One region of the Paraburkholderia phytofirmans OLGA172 genome, then DNA from elsewhere that is predicted to be linked to it. Evidence: riboswitches for the same ligand, from Rfam matches in the RefSeq annotation. Region 1 holds a riboswitch; the other holds the start of a gene.
What was found. Region 1 has a riboswitch for cobalamin ahead of cobA (uroporphyrinogen-III C-methyltransferase). Riboswitches for the same ligand answer to the same signal wherever they lie in the genome.

Region 1 (4,474 bases):
GGCCGGTCTTGAATACACGCACGCGTCGCCCCAGCCGCCGATGGTAGCGTGCCAGAGCCGCCGTAATCGTGGTCTTGCCTTGACCCGACGCGGGCGCGCTAATGAACAGGGCGGGGCACGCCCCGGGGGAGGTGCTCTTGGCGGACGCCCCGGGGGAAGTCCCTTTGGGCGACGTTCCGCAGGAAGTGCTCTCGGGGCGGGTGGGCATTGCTCAGAACTCCACGCCGCGCTGCGCTTTCACGCCTTGCTCGCGATACGGGTGCTTGACGATGCGCATTTCGGTGACGAGGTCGGCGGCTTCGATCAGCGCGTCGGGCGCGTGACGGCCGGTCACCACCACATGCAGCATTTCGGCGCGTGCGTTCAGTACCGACAGTACTTCGTCGAGCGGCAGGTATTCGTACTTCAGCACTGTGTTCAGCTCGTCGAGGATCACCATCTGATAGTCGCCGCTCTCGATCATGCGGCGCGCTTCGTTCCAGCCTTTGCGCGCGGTGGCGATGTCGGCGTCGCGATTCTGGGTGTTCCAGGTGTAGCCGTCGCCCATCGTGACGAAGTCGCAATTGGCGATCGCACCGAGGAAGTCGCGCTCCGAAGTGTGCAGCGCGCCTTTGATGAATTGCACGACGCCGAGGCGCATGCCGTGTCCAAGCACGCGCACGGCCATGCCGAACGCGGCGGTGGTTTTGCCTTTACCGGTGCCTGTATTGACGATCAGCAGGCCTTTTTCGACGGTGGCGTTGGCCTGCTTTTTCTCGTGGCCTTCGCGCCGGCGTTCGGTCATGCGTTGGTGCGATTCGGGGTCGGTTTTCATGAAAGGTCCTGTTCCTGATGGGCGTTGTTTGTCTGTTCGCGGGCGGGCTGGGCGGTGATCGAGGCGATCGCAACCGTGACGCCGCCGTGGATGGTTTTGCGCACGAGTAGCCGTGCGTTGGGGGGATTGGGCGTGATCGATGCAACTGAGGCGGCTGGGACAGTTGAGGCAGCTAAGGCAACTGATGCAACTGATGCAACTGATGCAACTGAGGCAACTGCGGCAGCTGAGGCAACTGAGGTACCCGATGCACCAGAGGCAACCGATGCCAATGCCGATGCATAGGCCGCACGAACTGCGCTGCCCGCATCAGATTCGGCCGCCGCGGCGAGCAGGGCGCATGGCTCGCAGACGCCGTCTATGCCGAGATGCTCGCGCGTGGCCGCCGACGGATCGCTCACGGAGATCGCCGCAATCTGCGCGCGGCTGAACAGCTTCAGCGGCAGCGCATGACGGGCGCAGAATTCGAGCAGGCCGGCTTCGTGGGCTTTGGTGTCGACCGAGGCAATCGCGCTGATTTCATCGAATGCATGCGAGCCGAGTGCGGCACGCACGGCCGCTTCGATCTGCTCAGCCGAACTGTGCAAGCGACAACCGATGCCGATGCTGAGGGTTTTCATTGCGCGTCCGCGGCGTTTGAATCTTCCGCGGTATCCGAAGCGTCCGCGGCGTCTGCCGCTCTGGCTGAGTTCGCCATATTTGCCATTTCCGCCGTTCCCACCGCCCCCACCGCCCCCACCGCCCCCACCGCCCCCACCGCACCCGCCTCACGCACCGCGCCAGAACTCACAGCATCCCGCGCCAAAGCCAGCGATGCCACTCCGCCGATCACCACGATCGCCGGCGAGCCGAGTCCGGCGCGCGCGACCGCGTCCGCGAACTCGCCGAGTTGCGAGAGCGCATGCCGTTGCTCGGGGCGCGTGGCCGATTCGATCGCCGCGCACGGCGTATCTGCGCTCATGCCGGCCGCGAGTAACGCGCCGGCGATATCGTTCAGCCGCCGCATGCCCATGTAAATCACCAGCGTCATCCGCGTGGCGACAAGCGCGCCCCAGTCCGGCTCGCTGCTGCCGGCGCCGTGCCCGGTGACGAACACCACGCCTTGCGCGTAATCCCGATGCGTCACCGGAATACCAATTGCCGCGGGCGCCGCGATCCCGGCCGTGATGCCGTTGATCACCTCCACGCTGATGCCCGCTGCGTGCAGCGCCTGCTGTTCTTCGCCACCACGGCCGAACACGAACGGATCGCCGCCTTTCAAACGCGCGACGCTGCGTCCGGCCCGCACGTGTTCGAGCATCTGCGCGACGATGCCGGCCTGCGGCGTCGACGGATGCCCGCCACGTTTGCCGACGTACACGACCAGCGCGTCGGCGCGTGCGAACTGCAGCACGTCGGGGTTCACCAGATCGTCGACCAGCACCACATCGGCTTGCGCCAGGGCGCGAGTCGCCTTGAGCGTCATCAGTTCGACATCGCCGGGGCCGGCGCCGATCAGCCAGGCGCGGGTCATCGCGGCATGCATGGCGCGCGCCATGTCGTGACTAGCGGGAGCGGGTGAGGCTTGATGCGGCCGGAGGCGGCGGAAATCGAGGTCATGCGGTGCTACAGATTACGCGCGACGAACAACGCTGCTCGCTGCGTTTCCCTCAGGAAAACGCTAGCGGCTGCGCCACGTCGTGCTTTAGCGCCTTCACATCCGTCCCTCGCGGATTCCGGCGGCCGGCAGCGTGACGTTCACTGCCTCCGCGTCTGGCCGGTATCCGGGCTGACGGCCTCATGCGTTTTGCCTTCCCGTCCGGATTCGTCAGACAGTGGCATCAAAAACGCATGCGCGATGCGAGAGCACCGCAGGTCGCTTACCGTTGCGGGGACAGCACAGGTTAAGCGCAGCGAGCGCGGCCTGTTTCCCGTTTAACTGCACATGCGAACGCATATGCGGGCACCAAACGCGCGCATACGATAGCACACGGCAGGCCGCGCCGGCACTGCGCAAAAGCCCTGCCGCGGCCGGCGTTTCCTTGACGGCACAGGGCTCTCGGCCTAAACTCGCACGCACTTTGGTGCTCGTGTGCGCGCTCGTGCGCATGCAGTTAAACGGGAAACAGGGTGCCCGCCTGCAATGGATCGGGTCAACCTGTGCTGCCCCCGCAACGGTAAGCGAAAAGCGGTGCGTTCTCCAGCGCCGCGGAGCCGGCTTCGATGTCCACGCGCAAGGCCGCGTCGGCATATAACCACTGGGCGAGAAACCACTCGTCCGGGAAGGGGAAGCGGCGCTTTCGCCAGCCCGGATACCGGCCAGACCAGGAAGAACGACCACCGCGGGGATGCGGCGGTGCGTTCAGGACTTCATTCCCGTTTTCTGTTTTTCGGTTGCCTCGGCAACGCCGTTGTTCGTCCCCGTGCTTTGTTATTGTGGTTGCCTGCAGGGCATGAACCCGCTCGCATGACCTATGCAGACAAAACGCGAAGGCGCGTCGGCGTGCTCGTGCAACTCCTACGGATAGACCTCACGATGCAAACTCAAATGCGCAAGATCCCCGTCACCATCGTCACGGGCTTTCTCGGCAGCGGCAAGACCACGCTGCTGCGGCACATTCTTCAGCACGCGGGCGGCAAGCGCATCGCGGTGATCGTCAACGAGTTCGGCGAACTCGGCATCGACGGGGAAATCCTCAAGGGTTGCGGCATCGGTTGCGATGAAGACGGTGTCGAAACCGAAGGGCAACTGTATGAACTCGCGAACGGCTGCCTGTGCTGCACCGTGCAGGAAGAATTTTTCCCGGTGATGGAAAAGCTGGTGGAGCGCCGCGAGCAGATCGATCACGTGCTGATCGAAACCTCCGGTCTTGCATTGCCGAAGCCGCTGGTGCAGGCGTTCAACTGGCCGCAGATCAAGAATAGCTTTACTGTCGACGCGGTCGTCACCGTGGTAGATGGCCCGGCTGCAGCGAGCGGCCAGTTCGCCGACAACCCGGTCGCCGTGGATGCGCAACGCAAGGCCGATCCGAATCTCGACCACGAATCGCCGCTGCACGAATTGTTCGAAGACCAATTGTCGGCAGCCGATCTGGTGATTCTGAACAAAACCGATTTGCTCGACGAAGCGCGTCAAGCTTCTGTCGAAGCCGTCATTCGCGAAGAAATTCCGCCGCAAGTGAAGATCGTGCGTGCGCAAATGGGCCAGCTCGACCTGCATACGTTGCTGGGTCTCGAAGCGGCCTCGGAAGAAACGATCCACTTGCGCCACGATCACCATGGTTCGGCTGACGACGCCGATCACCACCACGATGAATTCGATTCGGTGGTGGTGCACGCGAATGTTTCGTCGCGCGAGGCCGTGATCGCAGCATTGCAAGGGCTCGTCGAAACGAACACGATTTACCGCGTGAAAGGGTTCGCGGCATTGCCGGGCGCGGCGATGCGTCTGGTGATCCAGGGCGTGGGCCGCCGTTTCGATAGTTACTTCGACCGGCGCTGGCAAGCGGGTGAAGCAGGCGAAGGCCAGCAAAGCCGCTTCGTGCTGATCGGCGAAGACCTCGACCAGGCCGCGCTGCAACAGGCATTCGACGCCGCCTTGGGCGCCGTGGCGAGCGCCCAGCCGCAACAGGCGTAACCGGTCATGCATCTGCTGCGCACCACGCCGGGCGGTTTTGTCGA
Region 2 (4,474 bases), 1.2 Mb from region 1:
GAAGCCCGAAGACGATCTCTCGAAAGAGCTGACCGCCGAATGGGCGCACTGGAATGGCATATTCCGCTTCTCGCTGTTTCAGGACGACGTGAAGAACACGATCTTCAGTCAGACCGATACCACCGTGATTCCGAACGTGACGAACTTCCAGAACATCGGCAAGGTGCGCTCGCGTGGCGTCGAAACGAGCTACTCGGGACAGGATGTGTTCGTACGCGGTCTCGATCTGTTGGCGAGTGTGGCGTACACGCAGTCGAAGATCATCGCGAACGCGCAGAACCCGGCGACCGTCGGCAAGTACTTCTATCGGATTCCGCTGTGGCGCGCCAATCTCGCCGCGACGTATCACATCGACGAACGCGCGGCGCTTACGCTCGCCGCGCGCTACTCCGGCCGCGAATACAACACGCTCACCAATACCGACACGAATCCCGATGTATTCGGCGGCACCAGTTCGTACACGGTGGCGGACGCGAAGTTCACGTTCAAGCCAACCAAAGTGAGTGAAGTCGGCATCGGCGTCGACAACCTGTTCGATGCGCGCTATTTCGTCTATCACCCGTATCCGGGCCGTACGTTCTACGTCGAAGCGAAGCTGCGCATGTGAACACGCGATTGGCATGCGCGGCTTGTGCTCGTGTCGTGCTTGTCCGCTACTCGATGCGCTCGATGCGCTCGCGCGATGCAAACCAGCGCGTGCATCGCTGTGCAAACCGATCGACCCACTATTTGCTTCAGGAGGATTGAATGTCCACCACCACCGCTCAACGCACGACCTCCGCAACGGGCGCCACGAGCGCCGGCTACCGGACGCTGTGGCGTTGGCACTTTTACGCGGGCCTCTTTGTGATGCCGTTTCTGGTGGTGCTCGCGATCACCGGCACGCTGTATTGCTTCCAGCCGCAAATCGAGCCGCTGCTTTACCCGCACCACCTGATCGTCGCACCGCAAGCCACGCCCAGGCTGACTGAAGATGCGTTGCTCGCCAAAGCGCGCGCGGCGATGCCAGCCGATGCGCGCGCGGTGACGGCTCCCATCGCGAATGCACCGGAGCGCAGCACCGAGTTCATCTTTCGTCTCGCCAACGGCGAAAAGCAGAGCATCTATCTGAACCCATACAGCGGCGAAGTATTGGGCACGCTCAGCGTCGAGCGCCGCTTCATGCAGGTGGACCGCATGCTTCACCGCAAGCTGCTGCTCGGCAAACCAGGCGAGTTGCTGATGGAGCTGGCCGCGTGCTGGACGCTGGTGATGATCGGCACCGGTGTCGCGCTCTGGTGGCCGCGCGAAAAGACCACTGCACGCGCGGCGTTGCTGCCGCGCTTCTCGCTGCGAGGGCGCGCGCTTTGGAAAAACCTTCACACCGTGATGGGCATCTGGCTCGCGCTCGGCGCGCTGGCATTCGTGCTGAGCGGTCTGCCGTGGACAGGCTCATGGGGTAAGCAGTTCAAGGCACTCGCGAGCGCGGCCAATCTCGGCGCGCCGCCGGGATCGTGGGGTGGCCTGCCGTTGCGCTCCGCGATGCCGGGCATGGTGATGGACGACCTGCCCTTGCCACTTACGCCATGGGCCGTCGGCAACACTCCAGTACCGCAATCCGCCGATGCACACGCAGCGCAGGCGCTGCCGCTTGGACGCATCGTTGCTCTCGTCGCATCGCTCGGTGTCCCGGGCGGTTACGACATCGTGCTGCCCACCTCCGCTACGGGCGTCTACACCGTCTCGTACTTTCCCGCCGACCCGCAAGACGAGCGCACGCTGTACATCGACCAATACAGCGGCGCGGTGCTGAAAGACATCCGTTACGGCCACTACGGTGCGGTGTCGAAGGCCGTGTCGTACGGCACGTCGCTGCATATGGGCCGCTATTTCGGCGTCGCCAATCAGATTCTCTGCGCCGCGATTTCACTTGGACTAGCGGGCATGGCCGTAACCGGCTGTGTGATGTGGTGGAAGCGGCGGCCGCAGCGCTCGCTCGGCGCACCCTCGCGCGAGCGCGCTGCGCCGCCAATGCGTGGCTGGAAAACCGGCCTCGTTCTGCTCGGCATCGTCTTCCCGTTGATGGGCGCCACGCTGCTCGCGGTGTGGCTCGCCGACCGCACGATTTTTGGCCGCGTCACGCGGCAACCTGCTTAAGGCTTCATTCCCGCTGTCAAAATCAAGGAGCACCTCTTGAAGAGATCACGCGAACTTCTACCCGCCGCCTTGCTGTGCGCTTCATTCCCGTGAAAAGTGCGAGTACGATGAGCCAGTAACATACCGGATAGCGCCTTGACGAGCTGCCGATGCTGTCTATTCAGAAGAATTTCGATTGCATCGACAACCCGTCTGGGCGCGTGTATAAGCTTTGCAGGCATCGTCCCACCTGGCGAAGCGGGAAGCCGGTGAGAATCCGGCGCGGTCGCGCCACTGTATCCAGCATGTAAGCCCTGTTGAATCCGAGCTGGGAGTCAAACCTCGCTTCGCCATCGTTCAATCTCGTTCGGGACGCGGTATCCCAAGGAACAGTTGATGATTTCGCAGCTGAAACAGATTTTCAGTGATTCGAACACTGGCGTTCGGAGCCGGCTTTTCGGCATCTACGGCGTGCTGATCGCCACCAACGTGCTCGCGTGGGTCTGGGCACTCGCGGCGTTTCGCCACCATCCCCTTCTATTGGGCACCGCGCTGCTGGCGTATGGTTTCGGCTTGCGCCATGCCGTCGACGCGGACCACATCGCCGCCATCGACAACGTCACGCGCAAGCTGATGCAGGAGAACAAGCGCCCGGTGACCGTCGGCTTCTTCTTTTCGCTCGGCCATTCGACCGTGGTGGTGCTGGCCTCGCTCGCGGTCGCGGCGGCCACGTCCGTCATGCAGGGGCGCTTTAACCACTACAAGGAAATTGGCGGTGTGATCGGCACGCTCGTCTCCGCGCTGTTCCTGTTTGCGATTGCCCTGATGAATCTGGTCATCCTGAACTCGATCTATCAGGCCTGGCGCAATGTGAAAAATGGCGGCCGCTATGTCGACGACGATTTCGATCTGCTGCTGGCCAACCGCGGCTTTTTCTCCCGCCTGTTCAAGCCACTGTTCCGCATGCTCACGCGCAGCTGGCATATGTACCCGCTCGGTTTTCTGTTTGGCCTCGGCTTCGACACTGCCACCGAAATCGCACTGCTCGGCATCGCCGCCGCCCAGGCGTCTCAGGGACTGTCGCCCTGGGCGATCATGGTCTTCCCGGTGCTGTTCAGCGCCGGCATGTCGCTGATCGACACGCTGGACGGGCACCTGATGCTCGGTGCCTACGGCTGGGCTTATCTGAAGCCGATCCGCAAGATCTACTACAACATGACGATTACACTGGTGTCGGTGATCGTGGCCATTGTGATCGGCAGTATCGAAGCGCTGGGCCTGATTTCCGACAAACTGAATTTGCAAGGGCCGGTGTGGGATGCGGTCGGCGCGCTGAACGGTCACTTCGGCATGCTCGGATATCTGATCATCGGCATTTTTGTGCTGAGCTGGGTGGCCTCCGTACTGATCTATCGCGCGAAAAAATTCGACGATCTGGAAATCGGCCGATAGGGATGGACAGGGTGTGCGACGCGGCGCCGATCGTCTCCGGTACGAGTTGCGCGCCGAGTCTTCAGGCCGGTGGCGCTCCGGATCGCTTTAATTTCGCCTACTTTTCCAGAATCTCGACACGCCTGCCGTCCGAACCGGTACTCATGCCAGCATACGAGCGCAGCGGCCAGCCGAGTGCCCCCAGCAGCGAACGCGGTTGCGCGCCGTCGTCCAGACCGGTGGCCGGCCATTCGTGCTTCGCCGGCACCCACAGCGTGCCGAACAGGTGGTCCCACAGCGGCAGCAGTTGAGTGAAGTTGCGATCGAAATGTTCGACGCGGTTCGAGTGATGCAGGCGGTGGTATTGCGGATTGTTGACCCATGTCGTGAAGCGGCCAAGGTCGACATGCAGGTTCATATGCGCGAAGTAATTGCCGAACGTGAAAATGATCGCGGTCACGCCGAGGATCCACGGCTCGACCTTGAACAGCACGCCTACCACCGGATAAAGCAGGCAGCCCTTGATGAGTACCTCGAGCCAGTGATGCCGGAACGTCACTGTGATATTGAACTCGGCGGCACTGTGGTGCAACGAATGCAGCTTCCACAGCACGGGCCACGCATGCTGCAAACGGTGAAATGTATATTCCAGCAGATCGACCGTTAATAGCACGATCACGATGGAAGCCAACGCGCCCCACCCCCGCGAGGCCAGCACGACCCAGCCGCCACCGAGCGCGTTGACGATCGCGACGCTGGCCACCGCCATCAGCGGCCGCATTGCTTCCGCGAGCGCCAGATACAGTGCTGCGTAGACGACGTTAAAGCGCATCCCGGCGCGCGATTGCAATAACTCGGCCGGCCAGCGCCGCTCCAGCGCCGCGCCCATTGCCATCATCCCCAGCACGAGCGCGTAGCCGCCCAGCCA

Region 2: linked by a shared signal. The riboswitch ahead of AYM40_RS30755 (HoxN/HupN/NixA family nickel/cobalt transporter) and the one ahead of cobA (uroporphyrinogen-III C-methyltransferase) in region 1 are both predicted to bind cobalamin.

Annotation. Positions count from the first base shown of each region.
Region 1 covers NZ_CP014579.1:1,199,686-1,204,159, forward strand. Annotated here, with positions in the region: gene AYM40_RS25495 (cobyrinate a,c-diamide synthase) at 1-208, opposite strand, end outside; gene cobO (cob(I)yrinic acid a,c-diamide adenosyltransferase) at 212-814, opposite strand; gene AYM40_RS43845 (cobalamin biosynthesis protein) at 811-1,434, opposite strand; gene cobA (uroporphyrinogen-III C-methyltransferase) at 1,431-2,327, opposite strand; cobalamin riboswitch at 2,551-2,779, opposite strand; cobalamin riboswitch at 2,859-3,132, shown strand; gene cobW (cobalamin biosynthesis protein CobW) at 3,330-4,430, shown strand; gene cobN (cobaltochelatase subunit CobN) at 4,437-4,474, shown strand, end outside.
Region 2 covers NZ_CP014579.1:2,418,337-2,422,810, forward strand. Annotated here, with positions in the region: gene AYM40_RS30745 (TonB-dependent receptor) at 1-607, shown strand, start outside; gene AYM40_RS30750 (PepSY-associated TM helix domain-containing protein) at 748-2,136, shown strand; cobalamin riboswitch at 2,340-2,478, shown strand; gene AYM40_RS30755 (HoxN/HupN/NixA family nickel/cobalt transporter) at 2,512-3,567, shown strand; gene AYM40_RS30760 (sterol desaturase family protein) at 3,665-4,474, opposite strand, start outside.